Linked DNA regions of Pararhizobium sp. A13. The protein of the gene in region 1 interacts with the protein of each later gene in a pairwise test. Links are inferred from orthologs where the notes say so. Each region holds a gene or a part of one and is shown in the gene's direction. Other genes may lie near its edges.

Region 1 (2,782 bases):
GGTATCGGCAAGGCTTCCTTCACCGCTTCCGCCATTGAAGAAAACATCCGTGCGTTTGCGGATGCGGTCATCAAGGCAAAGCCGGCAGGTGCCAAGGGCAACTACGTCAAGCGCGTGGCGATTTCCTCGACCATGGGCCCGGGCGTCAAGGTTGATCCTTCGTCGGTCACCGCCGCTTAGTGATTTATCCGGACTTCGGTCCGGTCACAGATTTCCGGCCCTTCGGGGCCGGGAATTCCGGGATCAAACCCGGAACTCCTGTCCGAGATTGCAGGTGGTTATCCCTTAATCACTTCAGCCTGCATGAGACGGGTGAGTCCCGAATTTCATTTGACGCGCTTTAAGCGTGGGAATTCGGTTCGAACCTCGGCTTGCCTTGTGCCGGACCCGCTTAAAACGGGAACGCGCAGGGGACAGGATCCTCGAGCGTCGCTTGGGATCAACTCTGATCCCATGTGGCAAAGGCAAACCGACTGGGCTGTGTTTTGCGGTCCAGTCAACTGGAGATAGGCAGTGGAAAGAGCGGAAAAACGCGAATTCGTCACGGAGCTGAACGAGTCCTTCAAGGGCGCCGGTTCGGTTGTCGTGGCCCACTATGCTGGTGTCACAGTCGCACAGATGAACGACTTCCGTTCGAAGATGCGCGCTGCTGGCGGCACCGTCAAAGTCGCGAAGAACCGCCTGGCCAAGATCGCCCTTCAGGGTACGGAAGCCGAAGGGATGTCCAATCTCTTCAAGGGTCAGACGCTGGTTGCATTCAGCGCCGACCCGATCACGGCTCCAAAGGTTGTCATGGATTTCGCCAAGACCAACGACAAGATCGTTGTTCTGGGCGGCGCCATGGGAGCAACGACGCTCAATGCGGATGCAGTCAAGTCGCTTGCGACCCTGCCTTCGCTGGATGAACTGCGTGCAAAGCTGCTGGGCATGATCCAGACCCCGGCTACCCGCATCGCAGGCGTTGTTGCAGCACCGGCAAGCCAGCTTGCCCGCGTGTTCGCGGCCTACGCCAAGAAGGACGAAGAAGCCGCATAAGGCGGTTTTTCGTTGTTTATATCTAACCAAGTTCGAACCGAACAAAAGGAACTAAAAAATGGCTGATCTCGCAAAGATCGTAGACGACCTGTCCTCGCTGACCGTTCTGGAAGCTGCAGAACTGTCGAAGCTTCTTGAAGAAAAGTGGGGCGTTTCCGCTGCTGCTCCGGTAGCAGTTGCTGCTGCTGGCGGCGCCGGTGCTGCTGCTGTTGTTGAAGAAGAAAAGACTGAATTCGACGTCATCCTCGCTGATGCCGGCGCAAACAAGATCAACGTCATCAAGGAAGTTCGCGCTATCACGGGCCTCGGCCTGAAGGAAGCCAAGGACCTCGTTGAAGCCGCTCCGAAGGCTGTCAAGGAAGCTGTTTCCAAGGCTGAAGCAGCTGATCTCAAGAAGAAGCTCGAAGACGCTGGCGCCAAGGTCGACGTCAAGTAATCGTGCCTATTTCTAAGGAGAGGTGGTCCGAAAGGACCGCCTCTCTTTGACCGCTTTCTGAACATATTACCCAAAAGCCTATTGAAAACGGCTTTTGGGTAATGGGTTCTTCAAAAGGATGGTCTCGATCCAAGGACAGCACAGCAATCCGCGCTGAGCGTTTTTGGAGGTTGGACGAGATTGGACAACCCATTGATTGACGGGATCGACTGGCCATCGGTTCCCGTCCGTTGCAGGCCCGGATGCAAAATTTGAAGGAGCGACGATGGCTCAGACCCTTTCATTCAATGGTCGTAGGCGCGTACGCAAGTTTTTTGGTAAAATTCCCGAAGTCGCAGAAATGCCGAACCTCATCGAGGTTCAGAAGGCATCCTACGACCAGTTCCTCATGGTCGACGAGCCGCAGGGCGGCCGTCCGGACGAGGGGCTTCAGTCCGTTTTCAAGTCCGTTTTCCCGATCACGGATTTCTCCGGCGCATCGATGCTCGAATTCGTGTCCTACGAATTCGAACAGCCGAAGTTCGACGTCGAGGAATGCCGTCAGCGCGATCTGACCTACGCAGCGCCACTGAAGGTGACGCTGCGCCTCATCGTGTTTGATATCGACGAGGATACGGGCGCCAAGTCCATCAAGGACATCAAGGAACAGAACGTCTACATGGGCGACATGCCGCTCATGACCAACAATGGTACGTTCATCGTCAACGGCACCGAGCGCGTCATCGTTTCGCAGATGCACCGTTCGCCGGGCGTGTTCTTCGATCACGACAAGGGCAAGAGCCACTCGTCGGGCAAGCTGTTGTTTGCTGCCCGCGTCATCCCGTATCGCGGCTCTTGGCTCGACATCGAATTCGACGCCAAGGACGTTGTCCACGCGCGTATCGACCGCCGCCGCAAGATCCCTGTCACGTCGCTCCTGATGGCGCTCGGCATGGACGGCGAGGAAATCCTCGAAACCTTCTACACGAAGTCGTTCTACCAGCGCGACGGCAAGGGCTGGCGGATTCCGTTCCAGCCGGATACGCTCAAGGGCCAGAAGGCTCTGTCCGACCTCATCGATGCCGATACCGGCGAAGTCGTGGTCGAATCCGGCAAGAAGCTGACGCCGCGCCTGCTGAAGACGTTGAAGGAAAAGGGCCTCAAGGCCATCAAGGCGTCCGACGACGATCTCTACGGCAACTTCCTTGCTGAAGACCTCGTCAACATGTCGACGGGTGAAATCTTCCTCGAAGCCGGCGATGAAATCGACGAGAAGACGCTCGGCGTCATCCTCGCGGCCGGTTTCGACGAAATCCCGGTTCTCGACATCGA
Region 2 (7,751 bases), 1.9 Mb from region 1 along the record:
TCGCGGCGCGAGCCCGGCACTGAGGAAACAATAGTCGAGATGCATGCGCCTGTTATGATCGGCGGGATCGATCCAGCTGTAGCTGTCCGGCGTCAGCCGGCCGAGCTGCGCCAGGGCATCGACCGGGTTTTCAAGGCGCAGCGAGCGTCCGTAAAAGGCGTCGCGCGTGCCGGCCATCGCGCAATATTCGGGGCTCTCCGGCACCATGTTGAAATCGCCCATCAGGACGAAATCGTCCGGATGCGGCAACTCGTCGAAACCGAAATCGGCGCCTCCGGTCATGGCGCCGCCTTCGATGCCATAGGAAATCGCCCTCGCCTTCAGGTAGGAAATCTGGGCGATGCGTTCGGCAGGATAGACATGGTCGAGATGAACCGAATAGACGCGCAGCGGACCGGTTGGCGTATCGATCAGCGCTTCGGTTGCGCCCCGCTGCAGGTTGATCGGCGAGATCGTGCGGGTGCGCGGCAGGGGAAGGAGGCGGGTGGACAAGATCGGGAAGCGCGACAGGATCATGTTGCCGCACTGGAAGCGGCGTTCGATGGCACGGCCATTCTCGATCGCCGATCCGGCATCGACCTCGCAGGCCGGCCAGAAGGCACAGAAGTATTGCGGCTTGAGATCGCGGAAAATCGCGACAAGATCGGCATGGCCGTTGCGATGAAAATTCCGTGTCACTTCCTGCAGCGCGATGACGTCGGCGCTCTCAAGACTTCTGGCAATGCGTTCGGGGTCAAAACGGCCGTCGAGACCGACGCCGTACTGGATGTTATAGCTCAAAAACTTCACGATATTCTTTGACCTCCGGGGTAAGCGCCTATATCGATGGCGGCAAATACGGCAGGCAAATACACAAACCAGATGGCAGTGCGATGAAATTTCTCGACGAAGCAAAAGTCTATATCCGCTCGGGCGACGGCGGTGCTGGCGCTGTGTCGTTCCGGCGCGAGAAATTCATCGAATTCGGCGGCCCGGACGGCGGCGATGGCGGCCGCGGCGGCGATGTCTGGGTCGAGGCCGTCAACGGCCTGAACACGCTGATCGATTTTCGCTTCCAGCAGCATTTCAAGGGCGGCACCGGCATTCACGGCATGGGCCGCAACCGCACCGGCGCCGGCGGCGCCGACGTGACGTTGAAAGTGCCGGTCGGCACGCAGATTTTCGAGGAAGATTCCGAAACACTGATCATCGACATGATCGCAGAGGGCCAGCGCTTCCGGCTCGCCGCCGGCGGCAATGGCGGCTTCGGCAACGCGCATTTCAAGTCTTCGACCAATCAGGCCCCGAGCTGGGCCAATCCCGGCCTCGAGGGCGAGGAAAAGACCATCTGGCTGAGGTTGAAGCTGATCGCCGATGCCGGCCTCGTCGGCCTGCCCAATGCCGGAAAGTCGACCTTTCTCGCAACGACGACACGCGCCCGGCCAAAGATCGCCAACTATCCGTTCACGACGCTGCATCCGAATCTCGGCGTCGCGACCATCGATGGCCGCGAGTTCATCCTTGCCGATATTCCAGGCCTGATCGAGGGCGCCCATGACGGCGTCGGCCTCGGCGATCGTTTCCTCGGCCATGTCGAGCGCACGCGCGTCCTGTTGCATCTCGTCTCGGCCCAGGAAGAGAATGTTGCCAAGGCCTACAAGACAGTGAAACACGAACTCGAAGCCTATGGCGGCGAGCTCACGGACAAGCCGGAGATCGTCGCCTTGTCACAGATCGACGTGCTTGATCCGGACGAGCTGAAGAAAAAACAGAAGGCACTCGCCAAGGCCAGCGGCCAGACGCCGCTGCTCCTGTCGGCCGTCGTCGGCACCGGCATGACCGATACGCTGCGGGCGCTGCGCGACGTCATCGTCCGCGCTCAGACCTACGGGGACGAAGACTGACATGGCCACGACCCGCAAACCGCTGGAAAAATACCGCCGGATTGTGATCAAGATCGGTTCGGCCCTGCTCGTCGATCGCAAGACCGGCCTGAAGAAACAATGGCTGAACGCCATGTGTGCCGACATCGCCGCGCTGAGAGCCAAGGGCGTCGACGTTCTCGTCGTCTCCTCCGGTGCCATTGCGCTCGGCCGTTCGGTACTCGATCTCGCCCCTGGTGTGCTGAAGCTCGAGGAAAGCCAGGCGGCCGCGGCGGTCGGCCAGATCGCGCTCGCCCGCGCCTGGTCGGAAAGCCTGTCGACCGACGAGATCGTCGCCGGCCAGATCCTCTTGACGCTGGGCGACACCGAAGAGCGCCGCCGCTATCTCAACGCCCGCGCGACGATCAGCCAGCTTCTCAAGATGGGAGCCGTGCCGATCATCAACGAGAACGACACGGTCGCCACCACCGAAATCCGCTATGGCGACAACGATCGGCTGGCCGCCCGCGTCGCCACCATGACCGGTGCTGATCTGCTCGTCCTTCTCTCCGACATCGACGGGCTCTATACGGCTCCGCCGCATCTCGATCCCAATGCCCGTTTCCTCGAAACCATCGCGGAAATCACCCCGGAGATCGAGGCGATGGCGGGCGGTGCGGCATCCGAGCTGTCGCGCGGCGGCATGCGCACCAAGATCGATGCCGGCAAGATCGCGACCGGTGCCGGTTGCGCCATGATCATCGCCTCCGGCAAGGCCGATCATCCGCTGTCGGCGATCGGCGCCGGTGCCCGTTCCTCCTGGTTCGCGCCCTCCGGATCTCCGGTCACGGCGCGAAAGACCTGGATTGCCGGGCAGTTGCTGCCGGCTGGTACCCTTGCCATCGACGCCGGCGCCGAAGCGGCGCTTCGCTCGGGCAAAAGCCTGCTTCCCGCCGGCGTCCGCCAGGTGACCGGCTCCTTCAGCCGCGGCGATACGATCGCCATCATCGGCGCCGAAGGCCGCGAGATTGCCCGCGGGCTGGCCGGCTACGACGCCGACGAAGCGCGGCAGATCGCCGGCAAGAAATCGGCGGAAATCGCCGTTATTCTGGGATACGCAGGCCGCGCCGCGATGGTGCATCGCGACGACATGGTGATGACGGCACCGGCAAAGCGGGGAACGGATGCGGTGAGGAGCGACGCGCATGCTTGACGACGTGAGGAAAAAGGAAATCCAGGAACTCATGGCCGTGATCGGCAGGCAGGCCCGCGCCGCCAGCCGCCCGCTCGCCACCGCTTCCGCCGAACGCAAGCACGCGGCCCTCGTCAGCATGGCAAGCAATATTGTTGCCCGCAAGGACGACATCCTTGCCGCCAATGCGCTCGACCTGGAACATGCCCGCGAAACCGGTGTTGCCGCCTCGTTCCTCGACCGCCTGACGCTGTCCGAAAGCCGCGTGCTCGATATGGCCAACGCCATCCGCGCCATTGCCGAGCTTCCGGACCCTGTCGGCGATATCATCGCCGAATGGGATCGACCGAACGGCCTGCATATCGAGCGGGTCCGCACGCCGCTCGGCGTCATCGGCGTCATCTATGAAAGCCGCCCCAATGTGACGGCGGATGCCGGCGCGCTTTGCCTCAAGGCGGGCAATGCCGTGATCCTGCGCGGTGGGTCCGACAGCCTGCATTCATCGCAGGCTATCCATGCCTGCCTGGTACAGGGGCTGAAGGATGCCAACCTTCCAGAGCATGCGATCCAGATGGTCCCGGTCGCCGACCGCTCCGCCGTTGGCGCCATGCTGACGGGTCTTGGCGGCACGATCGACGTCATCGTTCCGCGCGGCGGCAAGAGCCTTGTGGCTCGCGTCCAGAACGAAGCGCGCGTTCCCGTCTTCGCCCATCTCGAAGGCCTGTGCCATGTCTATGTCGATGCTTCGGCCGATCTGGAAATGGCGATGAAGATCGTCGTCAACGCCAAGATGCGCCGCACCGGCATTTGCGGCTCGGCCGAGACGCTGCTGATCGACCGAAAGGCGAAAGATAAATTCGTCGCACCCCTCATTGCCGTGCTTCGTGATGCCGGTTGCGAAGTGCGCGCCAGCGACGACATTCGCGCTATCGTGCCGGGGCTGATTGCGGCGACGGAAGAGGATTGGGCGACGGAATATCTCGACTCGATCATCTCGGTGACGCTCGTCGATGGCATCGATGGCGCCATCGACCACATCGCCACCTGGTCGTCGTCCCATACGGAAGCGGTGATTGCCGAGGATCCGGCCGTCGTCGAACGCTTCTTCGCTGAAGTCGATTCCGCCATCCTGCTGCACAATGCCTCGACCCAATTTGCCGATGGTGGCGAGTTCGGCATGGGCGGCGAGATCGGCATCGCCACCGGCAAGATGCATGCGCGCGGCCCCGTCGGCGTCGAACAGCTGACCTCGTTCAAATACAGGGTGCGCGGCACCGGTCAGGTGCGGACTTAAGTGCATCAAGGGCATCCGGACGGCGTCGATCGATTCTATCTGAAAATGCCGCATGTGGAGCGCGGCATGACGGTCGGCCTGTTCGGCGGCTCCTTCAATCCGCCGCATGACGGCCATGTACTGGTCGCCGATATCGCGCTCCGCCGCCTTGGCCTCGATCAGCTCTGGTGGATGGTGACGCCCGGCAATCCCTTGAAGAACCGCAACCATCTCGCACCGCTTGCAGAGCGCATAAGGCTCAGCGAAGCGATCGCCTTCGATCCGCACATCAAGGTGACCGCGTTCGAGCAGTCGCTTGGGCAAACCTACACGGCACGGACGCTGGAGAAGATCCGCGAACGAAACCGCGACATCCGTTTCGTCTGGATCATGGGCGCCGACAACCTGAAAAACTTCCATCTCTGGCAGGACTGGCAGAAAATCGCGCGCACTTATCCCATCGCCGTCATCGACCGCCCAGGTGCTACGCTCTCCTATCTTTCCTCGAAGATGGCGAGGACTTTCGACTATGCACGTGTCGACGAAGCCCATGCCGCAAGCCTCGCCTGGCGCAAGGCTCCGGCCTGGACCTTCATTCACGGACCGCGCTCGCCGCTCAGTTCGACAGCGCTTCGGGCGAAATCATGAACAATGATTAACCGTCATTTACTTCTCATGTCTTGAAACGTTAAGGCATTGGTGCCTACATTTAGCGTGGCGGTTCGACCGACAATCGAATCGTGGTGCCTGTTCTGTTCAACTGGAAAGGAAAGACCCTGACAACAGTACACGCGAAGGGAAATGTCAGCCGCATTTTCCCGCAAAGCCCGGATCGCAGCGACGAAGCCGCTGCCCGTGCTCTTCACCTGGTCCTCAACAGTCTCGAGGACTCGAAAGCAGAAGATATTGTCACCATCAACATTGCCGGAAAATCGGCGCTGGGAGACTACATGGTCGTGGTCTCCGGGCGATCGAGCAGGCATGTCATGGCGATCGCCGATCACCTGATGACCGACCTGAAGGACGAAGGCTATGGCAATGCCCGCGTCGAAGGCCTGGAAACCGGTGACTGGGTGCTGATCGACAGCGGTGACATCATCATCCACGTGTTCCGTCCGGAAATCCGCGAGTTCTACAACATCGAAAAGATGTGGGCCGCGCCGGATATGGAAGACGGCACTTTGCACTAGGCGCCGAGCCTCCCCGGAGGCGGCCGACGATAGTGGAAATTGTGGATCCTGTGGCGGTCGCGCAGGTGAAATCATCTGATTGCGACCAGTAGCAGAACGAAATTGCGGCACCGGCATTTCGCCGGAACAGATCGACTACGTGTTCAGGCGGCCATCGCGGAAAGCCTGTAGGACTGTCGGCGCGCCGAAAATCGAGGAAACGACATGCGGGTTGGTCTTTTTGCCGTCGGGCGTCTCAAGGCCGGCCCGGAGAAGGATCTTGCGGCCCGCTACCTCGATCGTTTCTCCAAGGCGGGACCGGCGATCGGCCTCGAATTGTCCCGCGTCACCGAAGTGCCTGAAAGCCGCGCCTCGAGCGCCGATACGCGCAAGCGCGAAGAAGCGGCCCTGCTTGAAAAATCCCTCCCCGAAGGCAGCCTTCTCATCCTGCTCGACGAGCGCGGCAAGGCGCTGGATTCGGAAGCGTTCGCCTCCCTCATCGGCTCGTTCCGCGACAGCGGCAAACGCGACCTGATGCTGGCGATCGGCGGCGCCGACGGCCTTGACCCCTCGCTGCACAGCAAGGCGGATGCAGTCATCTGCCTCGGCAAGATGACCTGGCCGCACCAGCTGGTGCGCATCCTGATCGCCGAACAGCTCTACCGCGCCGTCACAATTCTCTCCGGCCACCCCTATCACAGGGTCTAGGCCCACCGCCCCGCCACGCGGATGCCGCAATTGCCGGGGATGGCTGTTGGCGGCGATGGCCAAATCAGCGTAGGGTTTTGCCCGGACGCACGGCTGACAGCGAATGGCGGAATGACGACAGGGTTGAAGAGGCGGGGAAACAAAGGGCAGCCGGCACATGCCGGTTGGCGCGGCCTGCGCGCGAGCCTGTTGACCGCCGGGCTCCTGCTTGCCGCCGACGCACCCGCCCAGACCGCCGAGACGACGGATCGCGTCTCCCGGGCCGCCGCCGGACAGGCGCCCGCACAGGTCGATCCTGTCGCCGATCTCGCACTCAGGCGTGACAGCACCCGCAGCGAACTGGAAGCCCTGTCGAAGACCATCACGCTTTCAAACGACCGTGCAGCCGAACTGCAGGCGGGTATCGAGGAGCTTGAAAAGACCAGCGAGTCACTGAGAGCGGCGATCGTCGATTCGGCGAACAAGCGCAGGGCGCTGGAACAGCAGATCGTCGACGGCGAAGAGAAGCTGACCGCGCTGCGAACGAAGGAAGATGTCGTTCATAAATCGTTGCGCGCCCGGCGCAGCGTGCTCGCCGAGGTGCTGGCGGCGCTGCAGCGGATGGGGCGCAATCCGCCGCCCGCATTGCTCGTCACGCCCGAAGATGCGCTTGCCTCGGTTCGCAGCGCCATCCTGCTCGGCGCCGTCGTGCCCGGCATTCGCCATGAAACGGAAAACCTTGTCGCCGACTTGAAGGCTCTTTCCGGTCTACGCAAGGAAATCACCGCCCAGAAACAGGCGCTCGGCGACGACATGGCATCCCGGCTCGAGGAAGAGCGGCGCATGAACATGCTGATTGCCGAAAAGCAGAAACTGAAGCAACGCAGCGCCACCGAGCTTGCCGCCGAGCGCCGCAAGGCCGAGCAGCTCGCCGCCCAGGCGACCAGCCTTGAAGGCCTGATCGGCTCGATCGAGACCGAGATCGCCTCGGTGCGCGATGCCGCGGCCGCGGCCAGGGCCGAAGAGGAAAACCGCAGGCGGATGTCGGAGGAACAGCGGGCTGAAGCCCGCGAACTGGCCAACAGCGTTACGCCCGACAAAAACCGCATTGCGCCTGCATATGCATTTTCGGACCTGCAGAAAAAGCTCGCATTGCCGGTGGCCGGATCGGTCCTGCGCCGGTTCGGCGATGCCGATGGGACAGGGCATTCGCTCCAGGGCATGATGCTCGAAACCAATGCAGGAGCCTTGGTAACAGCGCCGTCCGATGGCTGGATCGTCTATGCCGGTACGTTTCGCAGTTACGGCCAGATGATCATCCTCAATCCCGGCGACGGTTACCATATCGTTCTGTCCGGGCTCGACGACGTCACGGTGCAGCAGGGGCAATTCGTCGTCGCCGGCGAGCCGCTTGGCACCATGGGTAACAAAAGAGTGGCCAGCGCGACCGCATTGGCGCTGGAAACCGAGCGTCCAACGCTTTACATTGAATTCAGGAAAGACGGAAAACCGGTTGATTCCCGACCATGGTGGACCGCAGCAGACACCGGAAAGGTACGCAATGATTCGTAGAACGTCACTTGTTCTGG
Region 3 (7,881 bases), 170 kb from region 1 along the record:
GACACCTATATCGTCGACAATATCAAGGACATCGTGAATGAATCAGATTTTGGAGGCGGCTTCGATACTATCAACGCATCGGTAAGTTATGTCGCCGAGTGGGAAATTGAGTGCCTAATCTTGACTGGAAGTGCGGATATCGACGGCACGAGTGATGGTAAATTCATTTTTGGAAATGCCGGCAACAACCGCCTGACAGGAGGCTACGGCGCGCTTTTCGGGGGAGCCGGCAATGACATATTGGATGGCCTCGATGGCCGCGATGTATTGACCGGCGGAGCCGGAAGGGATGTTTTCGTGCGCCTATACAAGGACACAACATCCGATACGATTACCGACTTTGACGCGGTTGGGTTTGACCACGATCTGCTGAACCTGCAGGGATTTAAGCTGACAACCTCCTTTGCAACGTTCAAGGCAAAACATGTGAAGCAGTACGGCGATGACGTCCATGTGGAGAACGACCACGGCAAGGCATTGTTCATACTGGAAAATGTTAGCATTGCCGACATCGGCAGATCTGATTTCCTGTTTTGACGTTCAAACAATAGATTGGCCTGCTTGAACCCGGCACATGTGTGCCGGGTCAGACTGAAAATTGGAACTTTCTCCGAGCGGGGCTGTTGTTACAACCACAGAAGCAAGGAGAAAGAGCATGCGCAAGACAGTTCTGGCCGCCTCCGCGGTCTTCATGGCGCTCACGGGGCCGGCCTTTGCACAGGCCGTTGTCGTTGACCCCGGCATGACCAATTCGACCACCGTCGAGCTTCCGGGCGAGGTTCGCACCTACGTCTTGCAGCGTCAGGTTCCGTCGGTGGCCTATGAGGGTGCCATCGTTGTCGGACAGCCTTTGCCGGACACGGTCCAGCTTCATCTGGTCGATGGGCACCCCGATTATGCCTATTCCGTCGTTAACGAGCGGCGTGTGATCGTCAATCCGCAAAACCGCACGATCATTCAGGTTCTGGAATAGAGTGGATACAAAAAGAAGCCCCGGCCGTTCAAAGAAACGGCCGGGGCTTTTGATTGTCCGGTTGCCGGATATCAGTCGTTCGCCGTCACCTTGACGCCAAGTACGCTCGGTACCGTGTTCGGAGCGCCCATGGCGGCGCCGATGATCATCGGGAAAGGCACAGGGTTGGCCGGCTCGGCACTGATTGTCAGGCTCTTCGGCGCATCGAGATAGCTGTTGACCGCGGTCGAGACCTGGTTCTGCAGTTCCGGTACGTTGAGCTGCGCCATCATCAACGGCACCATGCCCTTCAGCGACTGGGCCAGCTGGTCGCCGGAAACGCCCTGCTGTCCACCGATGTAATCGAGGACGCGCTTGGTGATCGTCGCGTCGTCGAAGCGGATGGAGGCACTGTTGAAGGTCAACTGCTGGACGAGGCCCATCATCGCAAGGCCCATCGCCTGGTTCGCTTCTTCCTTGTTAGGATTGGCGGCCGCGGCTTTTGTCGCCTCCTGCATGGACTTCACGAAGTCCAGCGTATAGCCGGAAATATCGAAGGCGAGCGCAAGCCGGCCGACATTGGCGAAGTCGAAGGCGTATTCCTCAAGCGAAACATTGCCGGTGGCGATTTCCCAGCTGCCTTTCATCGTCATTTCGCCGTCAAGCGTCTTCAGGCCGAGCTTTTCGATCGCATCCTTGGCCTTGGCGTCTTCGACCTCGGAGAGATCGGCCTTGATGCCGGAAAGCGTCGCGTCGAAATCGAAGCCGGCGTCGCTCTCCTGCTTCGTCAGATTGGCTTCGGATTCCTCCATCGAGAAAACCTGCTTGCCCTTGACCGTGACCGTGACCGGGCCGGTGCCGGCGGTTTCGTAAAGAACGATATCGTTGATCGTGCCGCCTGCCGGATTACCGGGAATGGTCAATCCGCCCATCGTGATGTCCTTGGCGGTTATCGCGGCTTCGTCTTCCTTGATGTCGACATCCGGCAGCGTGACCGTCTCGGCATAATAGCCGCCGCCGTCTGTTTCCTCGACGCCTTCGAGCGTGACTTCGCCGACCTTGAAATCCTTGCCCGGGGCTGCAGTCGATTTGACGGTGACGCCCGTCAGCGTCACCGTCGTGCCGTCGACGGCAACATTTTCATAGGCGATGGAACCACCGCTGAGCGCGTAGGCGGCATTCAGCTTGGTGACGAGATCCGCGCCGTCGAGCGCGAAGGCCGGACCGGAAAGGCCGATGAAAGCGGAACTGGCCAGCATCAGACGGAGGTTGCGGGTAGGCATCATGAGGTGGGTCCTTTGTTGGAAAGGTTTAATTTGGAAGGCATTCCTAGTACGGATTAAGGCCGAAATATATTCAAATCCGTTTACAGAGTCATGTCGTGGCAGCGTTGCTGTTTTCATCGAAAACCGGCCTTCGAGGGCAACCACGATTGTTTGACGACGAGATTCACGGCGGGCAAGAACGGCAAATTTCGACAGGCTACGCATAAGGGGCCCTTGTATGGAATCGTTTTGAAGGCAGCGATCGGCGAATAGCACGTCTGCAACCATATGTGGTAGCGGGGCCTTGATGTATTTTCGACATCCCACACAGCCGTTGACGAGATCGCTGCGGCAGTGGTTCTCCACAGCGCAATGCCCTGCAATCCTTGCCGTTCAGGGCCTGTTGGGGTAGCAAGAAAGCATGGGACAAAGCCTTTTGCCGCCGTCGGGCGGAGACGATCATATTCTGCCTGTTGACCTCAAGGCGGCGCTGGAAGAGCGCTACCTTGCCTATGCGCTGTCGACGATCATGCACCGCGCGCTGCCGGATGTTCGCGACGGCCTGAAGCCGGTGCATCGCCGCATCGTTCATGCGATGAGCGAAATGGGGCTGCGCTCCAATTCGTCCTTCAAGAAATGCGCCCGTATCGTCGGCGACGTCATCGGTAAGTTCCACCCGCATGGCGACCAGTCGGTCTATGATGCCCTGGTGCGCCTGGCGCAGGATTTCTCCCAGCGTTATCCGATCGTCGACGGGCAGGGCAACTTCGGCAATATCGACGGCGACAGCGCCGCCGCCTATCGTTACACCGAAGCGCGCATGACCGATGTCGCGAGCCTGCTTCTCGAAGGCATCGATCAGGACGCGGTCGATTTCCGCCCGACCTACAACGAGGAAGACCAGGAGCCGGTCGTCTTGCCCGGCGCCTTCCCGAACCTTCTGGCCAATGGCGCCTCCGGCATCGCCGTCGGCATGGCAACGTCCATTCCGCCGCACAACGCGCATGAACTCTGCGATGCGGCGCTGCACCTGATCAAGAACCCGGATGCGACCATCGAAGACCTGATGTTCGATCCGAACAATCCCGAACGGGGCGGGATCGAAGGCCCCGACCTTCCGACCGGCGGCATCATCATCGACAGCCGCGAGAGCATCATCGAAGCCTACAAGACCGGCCGCGGCGGTTTCCGCGTCCGTGCAAAATGGGAAGTCGAGGATACCGGCCGCGGCGGCTATCAGATCATCGTCACCGAAATCCCCTTCCAGGTGCAGAAGTCGCGGCTGATCGAGAAGATCGCCGAGCTTCTTTTGGCCCGCAAGCTACCGCTCCTCGAAGACGTGCGTGATGAATCGGCCGAGGATGTCCGGCTCGTGCTGGTGCCGAAGAGCCGTTCGGTCGACCCGACGATCCTGATGGAATCGCTGTTCAAGCTGTCTGAGCTCGAAAACCGCATTCCGCTCAATATGAACGTCCTGTCGATGGGGCGCGTGCCCAAGGTGATGGCGCTGAACGAGGTTCTGCTCGAATGGCTGGACCATCGCCGCGAGGTCTTGCTGCGCCGCTCGCGCTTCCGGCTCGCCGCCATCGACCGCCGTCTCGAAATTTTGGGCGGCTATCTCATCGCCTATCTCAATCTCGATGAAGTCATTCGCATCATCCGGGAGGAGGACGAGCCGAAGCCCGCGCTGATCGAGCGCTTCACGCTCACCGACCTGCAGGCCGAATCGATCCTCAACATGCGGCTGCGCTCCTTGCGTAAGCTCGAGGAATTCGAAATCCGCACCGAGTTCGATGCCCTGTCGAAGGAGAAGGCGGAAATCGAGGCGCTGCTCGCCTCCGACGACAAGCAGTGGCAGACCGTCGCTTGGGAAATCGGCGAGGTGAAGAAGAAATTCGCCAAGGCCACCGAGATCGGCCGCCGCCGCACGCTGTTCTCGAACGCTCCGGAAGCCGATCTGGAGGCGATCCAGCAGGCGATGATCGAGAAGGAACCGATCACCGTCGTCATCTCGGAAAAGGGCTGGATTCGCGCGCTGAAGGGCCACATCTCCGACGTCTCGACGCTGCAGTTCAAGGAGGGCGACGGGCTGAAGCTGTCGTTCACGGCCTCCACCACGGACCGCATCCTCGTCGTCACCACCGGAGGCAAGGCCTATACGCTGGGTGGCGACAAGCTGCCGGGCGGACGCGGCCATGGCGAGCCGCTGCGCATCATCGTCGATATGGAAAACGACCAGGACGTCCTGACCGCCTTTGTCCACGACCCGGCCCGCAAGCTGCTGGTCTCGTCGGCGGCCGGCAACGGCTTCGTCGTGCCGGAGGTCGACATGGTCGCCAACACCCGCAAGGGCAAGCAGATCATGAACGTCGCCATGCCGGACGAGTCCAAGCTCGTCATCCCGGTGAAAGGCGATCACGTCGCAATCGTCGGCGAGAACCGCAAGATGCTGGTCTTCCCGTTGGCGCAGATCCCGGAAATGGGCCGCGGCAAGGGCGTGCGCCTGCAGCGTTACAAGGACGGCGGCGTCTCCGACATCCGCTGCTTCGCCATCGCTGACGGCCTCACCTGGGCCGACAGTGCCGGCCGCAGCTTCGTCAAGACTAAGGACGAACTCATCGAATGGCTGGGCGACCGGGCGTCTGCGGGCAGGACGGTGCCGAAGGGTTTCCCGCGGAGTGGGAAGTTTACGGGGTGATCGGGGACTGCGACGTTAGGAGTCGGCGAGGCGGCTCAGCGCAACTTTGTACTTTTCCATTGCGTATCGCGCAGCTTCAAGCTGGCGTTCAAAGTCGGGGTCAACAGCGCGCAGACGTATGACGTCGTCTGTAGCCGAGAGTTCAAGTTGATCGCCAGCTTTCCACCGAAGCTTTTTCAGCAGTGTTTTCGGAATGACAACGCCCTCCGCATTTCCAATTTTGCGCACTTTGATTTTCATCTCCGAAACTCCGTCCAGCGCATGGATTATGGCACTCGCGTCGTTTATGGACAACCGGCGATAGCAGGTCACATTATCCATAATGTCCGACACGGCGATCCCGTGAACGTATGGTTATTCGGCGATTTTCTGCTCGCGTTTGAAATCCCAGATGTCTGGATCCTGAGCTTCGAGGCTGTCCTCAAACCAATTCCAACCGCATTTGCCGATCAGCGCGACCTCTTTTGCTTTGATCGGAACGAGCAGCACAAAAATGACCGGTGGAACGACGTTCGAGAGTTCAGCAAAGCCATCATCGAACGGGGTCGGATTGGTTGCATAGACGGCGCTGACCGTTGCGCCCGCTGCCAGTGGACGGAAGGGATTTATCAGCTCGCCGCGCAATGCAGCCTGACTCCGTTCTTTGATATGTTCCGCGCAACAAAACAGAAAACTGGCAACGTCATCGCTTGGCAAAGACGTATGGGCTGAGATCAGTAGCTCTTGCCTGATTGTCTTCCCACCTTTGAGGTGGAGTTCGTATTCACTCAGGCCGAGTGTTGCGTAGGTTGCTATACCCTTTTCAGGCTGATCATCAAAACGCACGACTTGAATAAAATCCACGTCAGCATCAGACCATCCTTGAGAAATTCTCCCAAGATATCCTTCGAGATGCTCGGGTACTGAATTGAAGGTCATTCCATCACCCTCAGCCCGTGAATGGAAACTCGGTGGCCGCATCCTTGTCACGTCCAGACTTCCTCCGCATCTGCCACACCGAATGCCCGACCAGCGCAAGGATCAGCACGGCACCGCCGGCCAGCGTCTGCGCGGTCGGGACTTCCTTGAACACAATCCAGATCCAGATCGGCGCGAGGATGGTTTCGAGCAGGTAGAACATCCCGACTTCCGGGGCCGAAAGATAGCGCGGGCCGGTGGCGAGGCAGAAGAAGGCGAGCGGGATCATGACCAGGCCATCGAACATGATCCAGCCGGGATGGGCGATCGCCAGGCCCTCGGCGGGCGAGAGCAGGTAGCCGACGATGCCGGGGAAGATGGCGGTTGCCAGCGGCACCAGTCCCATGTCCCGGCCGCTGGCGCGACTGACGGTGATGGCTGAGGCAAGCAGCAGGGCCGAGCAGACGGCCATGGCATCGCCGAAGAAGTTGCCGCTCTGCAAACCGTCCTGGACGATCAGCCCGACACCGAACACCATCACGGACATCGTCACCAGCGTTGCGTTGGAAGGCCGTTCCTTAAGGAAGATCCAGGACAGCACGGCTGCGAACATCGAGGTGAAGGCGACGATGAAGACAACGTTGGCGGTTGCGGTGTTGAAGACGGACAGCAGGAAGGTGAAGGAGCCGAGACCGTAGAACAGTCCCGCCGACAGGCCCGCCATGCCCGGCACGAGCGCGATCGTCCGGCCGCGAAATTTATTGAGCACGACCCAGGCAATCAGCGCCACCGCGAACGTGCACAGGCTGCGGACGGCAAGCAGCGACCAGACTTCGCCTTCGGCGGAGCGGATCAGCGGGATGTCGAAGGAGAGGGCAAGGCCGCCCAGCCCGGTGACGAGAAGACCGCGGCGATGGTGGGCGGCATCAATGGTTTGGCTCAAGATTCAGTCCTATGCGGTGGCTGCGCTCTCGGCTGTATAGCGCTCCCAACCGCGGGCCATAAGGTGCTCCTGCGGCAGAAACTTTGTTTTATAGTCCATCTTGCGCGAACCCTTGACCCAGTAGCCGAGATAGACATGCGGCAGGCCCCGCTCTTTCGCCTTGCGGATATGGTCGAGGATCATGAAGGTGCCAAGCGAGCGGGCCGACAGGTCCGGGTCGAAATAGGAATAGACCATCGACAGGCCGTCGCCCATCTTGTCGGTGAGCGCGGCTGCGATCAGCGGCCCCTTGGCCTTGCCGATACCATCACCTTCGACCTTCAGACGGTATTCGATGATCTTGGTGTTCACATGCGTATCCTCCACCATCATCGCGTAGTCGAGGACGGACATGTCCGACATGCCGCCCTTCTGGTGGCGGTGGTCGAGATAGCGTCGGAACAGGCTGTATTGCTCGCTGGAGGGCTCGGCCGGGTATTCCGCCGAAACCACGTCGCTGTTGAGTGCGAGAATGCGCCGCATCGAGCGGGTGGGGGAAAACTCGCCGGCAATGATGCGCACCGAGATACAGGCCCGACAGGTTTCGCAAGCCGGCCGATAGGCGATGTTCTGTGACCGGCGGAAGCCGCCCTGCGTCAGGAGATCGTTGAGTTCGGGTGCCCGCTCGCCCACCATGTGGGTAAAAACCTTCCGCTCCATCTCCTGCGGCAGATACGGGCAGGTTGCCGGTGCGGTCAGGTAGAATTGTGGAGACGGTGCAGTTTGCGTGTTCATATGTTGCGGAGATCGCTCTTCGTGGCCGCTTCGAAAACATTAGCATGGCGCAAGATTGAAAAAGGTCAATCGCGACTTTTTGAACGTCGCGTCGCCATGCGATAAATCTATGTTTTCGGCTGTTTTCGCCGGGACGAGAGCGGGCGGCACCGCTGGCCACACGCCGGGAGGGCGAATCAGTAGATGCCGCGGCGGACCGTCACCGTGCCGATCAGAAGGTCGTGCAGCAGGCGGCCGCGGTCGGTGAAGAGACCGATCAGCAGGATCAGCGGCGTGAGTAGCGCGTTGGCGATCCAGAAGATCACCAGATGCACGATGGCGGTGAGGAAATCCATCGGCCGGCCGTCGGTGC
Region 4 (7,754 bases), 2.4 Mb from region 1 along the record:
CAAGGGCGCGGCCACTCCAGTGCGTCTATGCGCAGCAATCAGCCCTTCAAAGCAAAAGCTTCGGCGGCGAGCTTGGTGATGCCGGCCCAGTCGCCCTTGGCGACCAGGTCCTTCGGCGCGACCCAGGAACCGCCGACGCAGACGACGTTCGGCAGCGACAGATAATCCTTCGCATTCGACAGCGAGATGCCGCCGGTCGGGCAGAACAGCGTGCCGGCAAGCGGCGACGACAGCGACTTCAGGTAAGCCGCGCCGCCAGCCTGTTCGGCCGGGAAAAATTTCATGACGTCGTAGCCTTCCTCGCGCAGACCCATGACTTCGCTGGCGGTGGCAGCGCCGGGCAAAAGCGGGATATCGGAATCGTTGGCGGCGTCGATCAGTTCCTGCGTCGTGCCGGGGCTGACGATGAACCGAGAGCCGGCTTCGACCGCGGCCTGATATTGGGCCGCATTGAGGATGGTGCCCGCACCAGCAACCGCGCCTTCGACTTCATTGGCAACGGCGCGGATCGCTTCGAGCGCGGCCGTCGTGCGCAAGGTGATCTCGATTGCCTTCAACCCGCCGGCGACCAGGGCGCGCGCCAGCGGCACCGCGGTTGCGACGTCGTCGATGATCAGCACCGGAACCACCGGCTGCAATTTCAGGACGGAAAGAAGTGTGTCGGTTTTCTTGCTCATGCCGGCCGCCTTTGCTTTAAAACGATTGAAATCGCAGTTCGAATACCCTTCCCATCCGCTTTTGTCGAGACCAAACGGGTGTTTTCGAACCTATTCGAACATGGTGACGCCGGCTTGACAACACGCCTCGGGACGCCTGGCCGAAGCTGCGGCTAGTCCGAAGTGCTCGCTTGTTCCATCGCCACAAATATGTAGTCTATCTAAAATCAACCTCGGCGAAGCGGCGAGCAATGCGATGGCCAAGGAAATAGAGCGCAAGTTTCTGGTGGCGTCCGAGAGGTGGCGAGGTGCGGCAGATCGCGGCACGCGCCTGCTGCAGGCCTATGTCGTAACCATGGACGACCGGTCGGCCCGCGTCCGGTTGATGAACGACGAGCGCGCCAAGTTGACCATCAAGATCAGCAACGGCTCCATGACGCGAGACGAATTCGAATATGACATTCCGGTTGCCGATGCGAAGGAGATGATGTCGAAAGCCATCGGCCTCGTCATCGAGAAGACGCGCTATGAAGTGAAGCATGGCGGCTTTGTCTGGGAAGTCGACGTCTACGGCGGCGCGCACGAAGCGCTCGTCATCGCCGAAGTCGAACTGAACGCAGAAGGCGATACGCCGGAGCTTCCAAGCTGGCTCGGCGCCGAAGTGACCGGCGACCCACGCTATTCGAACCAGTTTCTGGCCACCAACCCGCTGGCTTCGAGAGACGATCATGAGCTATCATATTCACCCTTCTGAGAACTTCCTGCAGGAGTTCAAGGCGGTCGGCACCGAGCAGTTGAACCTTGCCATCTCCGCGTTGACGGAGCGCCCGGACGGGCTGCTGGAAGCGATCCATGACGCGCGCAAACACTTCAAGCGGCTGCGTTCCCTTTACCGCCTCGCCGCCACCGATGCGCCGGCGTTCGGGCCGGCCGAAAACGCCCGCATCCGCGACATGGCGAAAACACTTTCGACGTTTCGCGATGCGACGGCTCTTGTCGAGGTCAGCGAATTTCTTCAGCGTCATGCCGAAAACCGCGAGGAACGCGCAGCATTGAAGCGGATCGGCAAGATGCTGGCTGCCCGGCGCGACAGGCTTGCCGCCCACGAGAAACCGCTTGAAGAAAGCGTAGCGAAAGCGATTGCGACCTGCGGCCAGGCGCTCGAAGCGCTTTCGCATGTCACGTTCGAAGATGACGGCGACAGGAGCGCCAAACACCTCGCCAAGGGTTGGCGCCGGATGCTGAAGCGTGCGACTGCGGCACGCGATGCCTGCAGGGAGACGACGGACGCGCATCTGTTTCACGAACTGCGCAAGCGCTGCCAGGATTACCGCTACTACCTCGATCTGCTGCAGCCGCTCTGGCCGTCGGCAATGCATGCAAAGAGGGTCGAGGTAACCGAGGTCGTCGATCTGCTCGGCCATTACAACGATCTCGCTCTGCTCTCGTCGCTCGTCAACGAGCAGCCGGACCTTTTCGGCAAGAGCGAGGACCTCGCCCATCTCCTGTCGGCGGTCATCACGCAGCAGGAGGCTCTGCGGAAAGCAATCCTTCTGGCCGCAGAGTCCGTTTTCCGGGATGATCCAATGAACGAAAGCCGGAAAATCCGACTGTTGTGGCAGGACGCCGCCTGACAGCAGTTCAAAGTTACAGCGACCTTTGCGCGTCTCAAAAGACGCGCGGCGCTGTAAAGTGACAAACACGCCTGTTCGCTTGGGGGATTGATGCTGCCATTTCGTGGCAGTACGGTGCGGCATGTCCCGCTCCGCCCGCTTGCTCGACCTCATCCAGCTTCTGCGCACCTACCGTCGGCCGGTGAGCGGCGCAGCTCTTGCGCAGCGCCTGGGCATCAGCATCCGCACGCTCTATCGCGACATCGCCACGCTGCAGGCACAAGGTGCGGATATCCAGGGCGCGCCCGGCTTCGGCTATGTGCTGAAACCCGGCTTCCTGATGCCGCCGATGATGCTCAGCGAAGAGGAGATCGAGGCGCTGGTGCTGGGAGCCCGGTGGGTCGCGGCGCGAACCGATGACGAACTGAAAGACGCCGCCCGCAACGCGCTGGCGAAGATCGCAGCCGTGCTGCCGACCGATCTCCGCCATGAGCTGGAAACGAATTCCCTGCTCGTCTCCGCCAGAAGACCCAATGTGGGAACCACGGATTTGTCGGTGGTTCGAGAGGCGATCCGGCAGGGCCTGAAGCTCGATATCAGCTATGCGGACATAAACGGCAGACCGACGACCCGGCGCATCTGGCCGTTTGCGCTCGGCTATTTCGAAGAAACCCGCGTTCTCGCCGCCTGGTGCGAACTGCGAGAGGATTTCCGCCATTTTCGGGCCGAACGCATCGCGTCGATGACCGTCACCGATGTCCGTGTTCCCCGTAGGCGTCAGCACCTGCTGGCGGAGTGGCGCCGGGTCCACAACGTCAAAAACGACATGTGATCCTACTGCCAGAAACTGACAGCAGGCCCGAATAAGAAGGTCTTCGCAAACACGAAGGAGAACATCATGAAAGCCGATTACATCCTGCTTGCCGTCGACAGCCCGGCCGAAAGCGCCAATTTCTACCAGACAGTTTTCGGCGCGATGCCATTGGAACTTTCGCCGACCTTCGCGCTGTTCAAGATGAACGAAAGCACCAAGCTCGGCCTGTGGTCCAGGAAGACCATCGAACCCAAGGTCGTCGTCGATGCCGGCGGCAGCGAACTGGCGATCTCCGTCGACGGGCGCGACAGCGTCGATGCGCTGCACGCCGAATGGAGCAAAAAGGGCGTCACCATCCTGCAGGAGCCGGTGGCGCTGGACTTCGGCTATACCTTCACCGGCGCCGATCCTGACGGTCACCGCCTGCGCGTCTTCACGCCCGAAGGCATCTGACACCAACTATCGCGGCCCGGCCTGAACCACCGGGCCGCGATGCGGATTGCGCGAAAGAGCCGAAAGCTGTATTTCACGCCGCATGACAGACACGCTCCAAACCCCTCGCCCGGAAGCCCCCTTCCAGGAAACCCGCGGCCAGTTTCTGGTGGCAGCGCTTTATCATTTCGCTTCCTTCGAACGGTTCGCCCACTTTCGGCAGCCGCTGCAGAAGACATGCGACGACAATCAGGTGAAGGGGACGCTGCTGATCGCCCACGAAGGCGTCAACGGCACGATCGCCGGGCCACCGGACGGCATAAGAGCCGTTCTGGCCTTTCTTCGCAGCCAGCCGGAATTCAAAGATCTCGAGCACAAGGAAAGCTGGGCGTCGTCCATGCCCTTCCTGCGCATGAAGGTGCGGCTGAAGAAGGAGATCGTCACCATGGGCGTCGAGGATATCGACCCCAACAAGGTGGTCGGCACCTATGTGGCGGCGAAGGACTGGAATGCGCTGATTTCCGATCCGGACACCTTGGTGATCGACACCCGCAATGATTACGAGACCGCGATCGGCACCTTTCGTGGCGCCATCGACCCGAAGACCAAGAGTTTCCGCGATTTTCCGGACTGGGTGAAGAACAACACGGGCCTGCACAACAAGCCGAAGATCGCCATGTACTGCACCGGTGGCATCCGCTGCGAAAAGGCCACCGCCTTCATGAAAGAGCAGGGCTTCGAGGAGGTCTATCACCTCAAGGGCGGCATTCTGAAATATCTTGAGGAAATGCCGCAGGAAGACAGCCTTTGGGACGGCGCCTGCTTCGTCTTCGACGACCGGGTCTCGGTGACCCATGGCCTGAAAGAGGGCGAGCACACCCTCTGCCACGCCTGCCGCCAGCCGCTGACACCGGAAGACCTGACGTCGCCGCACCACGAGGAGGGCGTCGCCTGCGTGCATTGCCACGACACGCGCACGGAGGAAGACCGTATGCGCTACCGCCAGCGCCAGCAGCAGATCGCGCTCGCAAAGAAGCGCGGCGAGCGGCATCTGGGAAGCTGAGCGGCCGTCAAGCCGACAGCAACGCGGTTCCCGGTGCGGCTTTTCCCCCAAGAAGTGCCGGAAGGCCCGCTTCGGCGACGGCTCGCGAGAAGAAGTAGCCCTGCAATTGATCGCATCCGCTGTGATGGAGCAAGACCGCCTGTTCTTCCGTCTCGATGCCTTCTGCCGTCACCGGAATATCGAGGGCGGCAGCGAGTGCCAGGGTTGCCTGCAGCATTTCCCGTCCCCGAGGCATATCCTCCAATGCGCTGATCATCGAACGATCAAGCTTCAGGCGATCGAAACGGAACTGCCGGAGATAGCCGATACTGGAAAAGCCGGCGCCGAAATCGTCAAGCGCGATGCGCACGCCGAGCCCGTTGAGCGCCTCGATCATGCCCCGCGCATGGGCGGGATTGTGAACGAAATATCCCTCCGTCACTTCCAGTGTCACGGTCTGAGGGGGCACGCCACTCGCTTCGAGCAGTTGCGCGACGCTTGGGATAAAAAACGGATTGCGGAACTGTGCCGGAGAGACGTTGATCGAGATACTGATCTGCGGCCATGCCCGCGCCACCCTCAAGGCCTCCTTCATCACGAACAGACCGAGCTTGTCGATCACGCCAGAGGATTCCGCTAGCGGGATGAATATGTCCGGCGAGACCATGCCCATCTGCGGCGAATCCCATCGCAGCAGGGCTTCAAGCCCGACAATCGCCTGCGTCCGGGCATCGGCGACCGGCTGGTAGGCGACGAAAAACTCCTTCTTTCGTATGCCGGCGCGAAGGGCCACTTCCATGGACTTGCGCTCTGCAAGAGCAATATCCATCGCCGCGTCATAGGCGATCGCCCGGCCGCGTCCTTCCGCCTTTGCCTTGTACATGGCGATATCGGCGCGCCTCAGCAATTCATCGGCGTCGATCGAACCGAACGTGGATATCGCGGTCCCCACGCTGACGCCGACCACGGCGACACGCTCCCCAAGCACGAAAGGCTCGGAGAAGAAATCGAGAACCAGCGCCTCCAGCGACTGGGCCGTCTGTGTGCCGTGCTTGAGCGTGAGCGCAATCGCAAACTCATCACCACCGAGACGGGCGAGAACGGCGCCCTCGGGAATGAGATGCGTCAGCCCTGCCGCCACACTTTTGATCAGCCTATCACCGGTCGCATGGCCATAGACGTCGTTGACCTCCTTGAAGCCGTCCATATCCAGATAGAACAGCATCACGTCATCACCGTCGTGTTGCGCCCGGTCCAGCATGTCCTGCAAGCCGTTGAAGAGCCCCAGCCGATTTCCAAGGCCGCTCAAACGGTCCGTCACCGCCATCTTGCGGGCGGCAATCTCATCGCCACGCAGCTTACCGATGACGGAGGAGCCGGCCAGCACCAGCAGAACGACAAAGGCGCCGACGATCGCCATTGCGACGAAAACATAGGGCCGTACCCGCCGATAGCTGATGTCTCCTGGAGACTGTGCGGTCCAGGTCAGTCCTGCGATCACCCGGCCCGTTGGATCGGCAATCGCCGCGGCACCCGGAGGGACGGACGACGCGTCGACCAGACGCAGGTCGTGAACGAGATAGGTCTCGGCGATGCTGTCGATACGCGCCTGATCCAGATAGAGGACAAATACCAGCCGTTGCAGCCGATCCTGCGGCACCGAAACATCCGGCGACGCACCGCGAATGGTCGAAACGCCGACGACCGCAATGCCTTCAGGCGTATGGACGAAACCGGATGTTTCCGCACCGTCACCAACGCCAGCACCGCTGACAACGTTCAGCATGTCATCAAAGGCCGGCGACAAGAAATCGGACGGTGGCGTGGAGAAGGGCTTTCCGCGCTGGAACGCCATCAGGATCCCATCGTCCGGGCCAAGCAAATACGCCGCATCGAAAATCTTTGACTCGCCGTTGGCAAGATCGAAGTTCTCAAGAATCCAGTCCTCCGCGCCGGGCGAATAGACCGCCCGGGCCGCGGCGTCCCAGACCGTGTAGTCCACCATGGTCGCGGTCATCTGGCTTTTCAGGGTAGCCAATGCACCGGATACCGCTTGGCGCGAGCGGCTCTCGTCAAGCGCGTTGGTCGTCGACGCGACCGTCTGCAGCGCCGTCAGCACGACCGCCATGACGATCATTACCACCACGGCAAACGACACCAGCAGAAGCAGCACGACATGTTGCCGCTTCAGCCGGATCGAATTGACAAAGTGGGGCAACAGGTCGCGCATCTTAGGCGCACAATGTCAGCAAAAGCATTCCAAAATCTTTAAGCCGCGGTTAAAAACGCTCGTTTAAAGGACAGCGTCAAGGAGACGCAGCGTGGCCGTCGGATTTTCCGCCTCCAACGCAAGGCCCCAACTCCTGCTGATCAAGTCCCAATCGGCTTCCAACACCAGCACCACCGGACAGGTCGCACCATATAGCTCCACTGCGACCATCGAGCCGACTGTGACGATCGCGTCGCGCGTCATCAGCACGATGCCCGCCGGCCCCGTGCCCCGACGGATCGCCTCGGCAAGGACGGAGCTGCCGGAACTGGAACCCCGCCCCGCCTTCATGACGAGGACGCGGCCGGAGATGCACGCATTCTTCTGCGGATGCCATTGGTCGATGATCCTGCCGGTCAAGGAATCGAGTCCGCCCCAGAAGCTCAAGGGTTCGGTGAGCACGAAGGTCTGGCCTTCCGCCTTTCCTGGAACGAGCGTGATCGCTTCGACGGCGCGGGTCACTGCCGCACTACCTTTCCGGCACGGGCGGAGGCCATGCAGTCGGCAAGCGATCCGAAGGCGATGTCGACGCCGATATTGCCGGGGGCATAATAGGCCATCTTGCCGGAATTGGTCATGATCGCACCGGACATGTCGCGCATGATCGCCGTCAGATAGGTGCACGTGTCGATCACCAGCGTCACCCCTTGAGCTTCGAGCGCGGTGTCCCAGCCGCCGTTGCCGAGCTCTTCCAGGACACTGCGATTGGTGTTGATGTAGATATCGACGACCGGCCTTGAGCCTTGGAGCAGCGGCATCAGGCGGGCGAACTCTTCGAGTGAGAAATGCGGCGTCCCGAGGCTGACGCCGGCAAGCGGCGTGCCATCCGGTACGGTCGAAAGGTTGCGTACGGTGCGGCGCAGGTCGTCCGCGGTCAGCCGGATCGTTTCCACGGGTTGATGGCCTTGAAACGCCGCATCGACAGTCG

Evidence for each region.
Region 2: the proteins of rplL (region 1) and obgE interact in binary tests that used the Escherichia coli proteins (3 or more experiments, as listed by UniProt). The link is inferred for Pararhizobium sp. A13 from one-to-one orthologs.
Region 3: the proteins of rplL (region 1) and parC interact in binary tests that used the Escherichia coli proteins (3 or more experiments, as listed by UniProt). The link is inferred for Pararhizobium sp. A13 from one-to-one orthologs.
Region 4: the proteins of rplL (region 1) and WI754_RS01800 interact in binary tests that used the Escherichia coli proteins (3 or more experiments, as listed by UniProt). The link is inferred for Pararhizobium sp. A13 from one-to-one orthologs.

The regions. Positions count from the first base shown.
Region 1 is NZ_CP149510.1:2,765,679-2,768,460, forward strand. It holds rplL (50S ribosomal protein L7/L12), read left to right. Parts: upstream 1-1,093; coding sequence 1,094-1,471; downstream 1,472-2,782. Other genes in the region: rplA (50S ribosomal protein L1), read left to right, coding at 1-180; rplJ (50S ribosomal protein L10), read left to right, coding at 514-1,035; rpoB (DNA-directed RNA polymerase subunit beta), read left to right, coding at 1,737-2,782. UniProt on the Escherichia coli protein: The binding site for several of the GTPase factors involved in protein synthesis (IF-2, EF-Tu, EF-G and RF3). Is thus essential for accurate translation.
Region 2 is NZ_CP149510.1:902,310-910,060, forward strand. Bases 35-2,877 are described here. They hold obgE (GTPase ObgE), read left to right. Parts: upstream 35-872; coding sequence 873-1,883; downstream 1,884-2,877. Other genes in these bases: WI754_RS04295 (endonuclease/exonuclease/phosphatase family protein), read right to left, coding at 35-789; proB (glutamate 5-kinase), read left to right, coding at 1,885-2,877. Also shown: more of WI754_RS04295, read right to left, coding at 1-34; more of proB, read left to right, coding at 2,878-3,054; WI754_RS04310 (glutamate-5-semialdehyde dehydrogenase), read left to right, coding at 3,047-4,327; WI754_RS04315 (nicotinate-nucleotide adenylyltransferase), read left to right, coding at 4,373-4,954; rsfS (ribosome silencing factor), read left to right, coding at 5,059-5,496; 23S rRNA (pseudouridine(1915)-N(3))-methyltransferase RlmH, read left to right, coding at 5,701-6,183; WI754_RS04330 (murein hydrolase activator EnvC), read left to right, coding at 6,295-7,734; WI754_RS04335 (S41 family peptidase), read left to right, coding at 7,724-7,751. UniProt on the Escherichia coli protein: An essential GTPase which binds GTP, GDP and possibly (p)ppGpp with moderate affinity, with high nucleotide exchange rates and a fairly low GTP hydrolysis rate.
Region 3 is NZ_CP149510.1:2,593,181-2,601,061, forward strand. The notes cover bases 2,304-5,276. They hold parC (DNA topoisomerase IV subunit A), read left to right. Parts: upstream 2,304-2,638; coding sequence 2,639-4,915; downstream 4,916-5,276. Other genes in these bases: WI754_RS12720 (AbrB/MazE/SpoVT family DNA-binding domain-containing protein), read right to left, coding at 4,931-5,155; WI754_RS12725 (suppressor of fused domain protein), read right to left, coding at 5,270-5,276. In the rest of the region: WI754_RS12700 (calcium-binding protein), read left to right, coding at 1-537; WI754_RS12705 (DUF1236 domain-containing protein), read left to right, coding at 656-973; WI754_RS12710 (hypothetical protein), read right to left, coding at 1,045-2,238; more of WI754_RS12725, read right to left, coding at 5,277-5,833; WI754_RS12730 (DMT family transporter), read right to left, coding at 5,844-6,755; WI754_RS12735 (arginyltransferase), read right to left, coding at 6,765-7,529; WI754_RS12740 (RDD family protein), read right to left, coding at 7,706-7,881. UniProt on the Escherichia coli protein: Topoisomerase IV is essential for chromosome segregation; it is the principal protein responsible for decatenating newly replicated chromosomes. It relaxes supercoiled DNA.
Region 4 is NZ_CP149510.1:358,382-366,135, forward strand. The notes cover bases 2,753-5,598. They hold WI754_RS01800 (rhodanese-related sulfurtransferase), read left to right. Parts: upstream 2,753-3,618; coding sequence 3,619-4,578; downstream 4,579-5,598. Other genes in these bases: WI754_RS01790 (YafY family protein), read left to right, coding at 2,753-3,101; WI754_RS01795 (VOC family protein), read left to right, coding at 3,168-3,536; WI754_RS01805 (EAL domain-containing protein), read right to left, coding at 4,586-5,598. Also shown: WI754_RS01775 (2-dehydro-3-deoxy-phosphogluconate aldolase), read right to left, coding at 39-677; WI754_RS01780 (CYTH domain-containing protein), read left to right, coding at 913-1,410; WI754_RS01785 (CHAD domain-containing protein), read left to right, coding at 1,385-2,290; more of WI754_RS01790, read left to right, coding at 2,412-2,752; more of WI754_RS01805, read right to left, coding at 5,599-6,775; WI754_RS01810 (DUF126 domain-containing protein), read right to left, coding at 6,851-7,288; WI754_RS01815 (aconitase X catalytic domain-containing protein), read right to left, coding at 7,285-7,754. UniProt on the Escherichia coli protein: Catalyzes oxygen-dependent 5-hydroxyuridine (ho5U) modification at position 34 in tRNAs, the first step in 5-carboxymethoxyuridine (cmo5U) biosynthesis.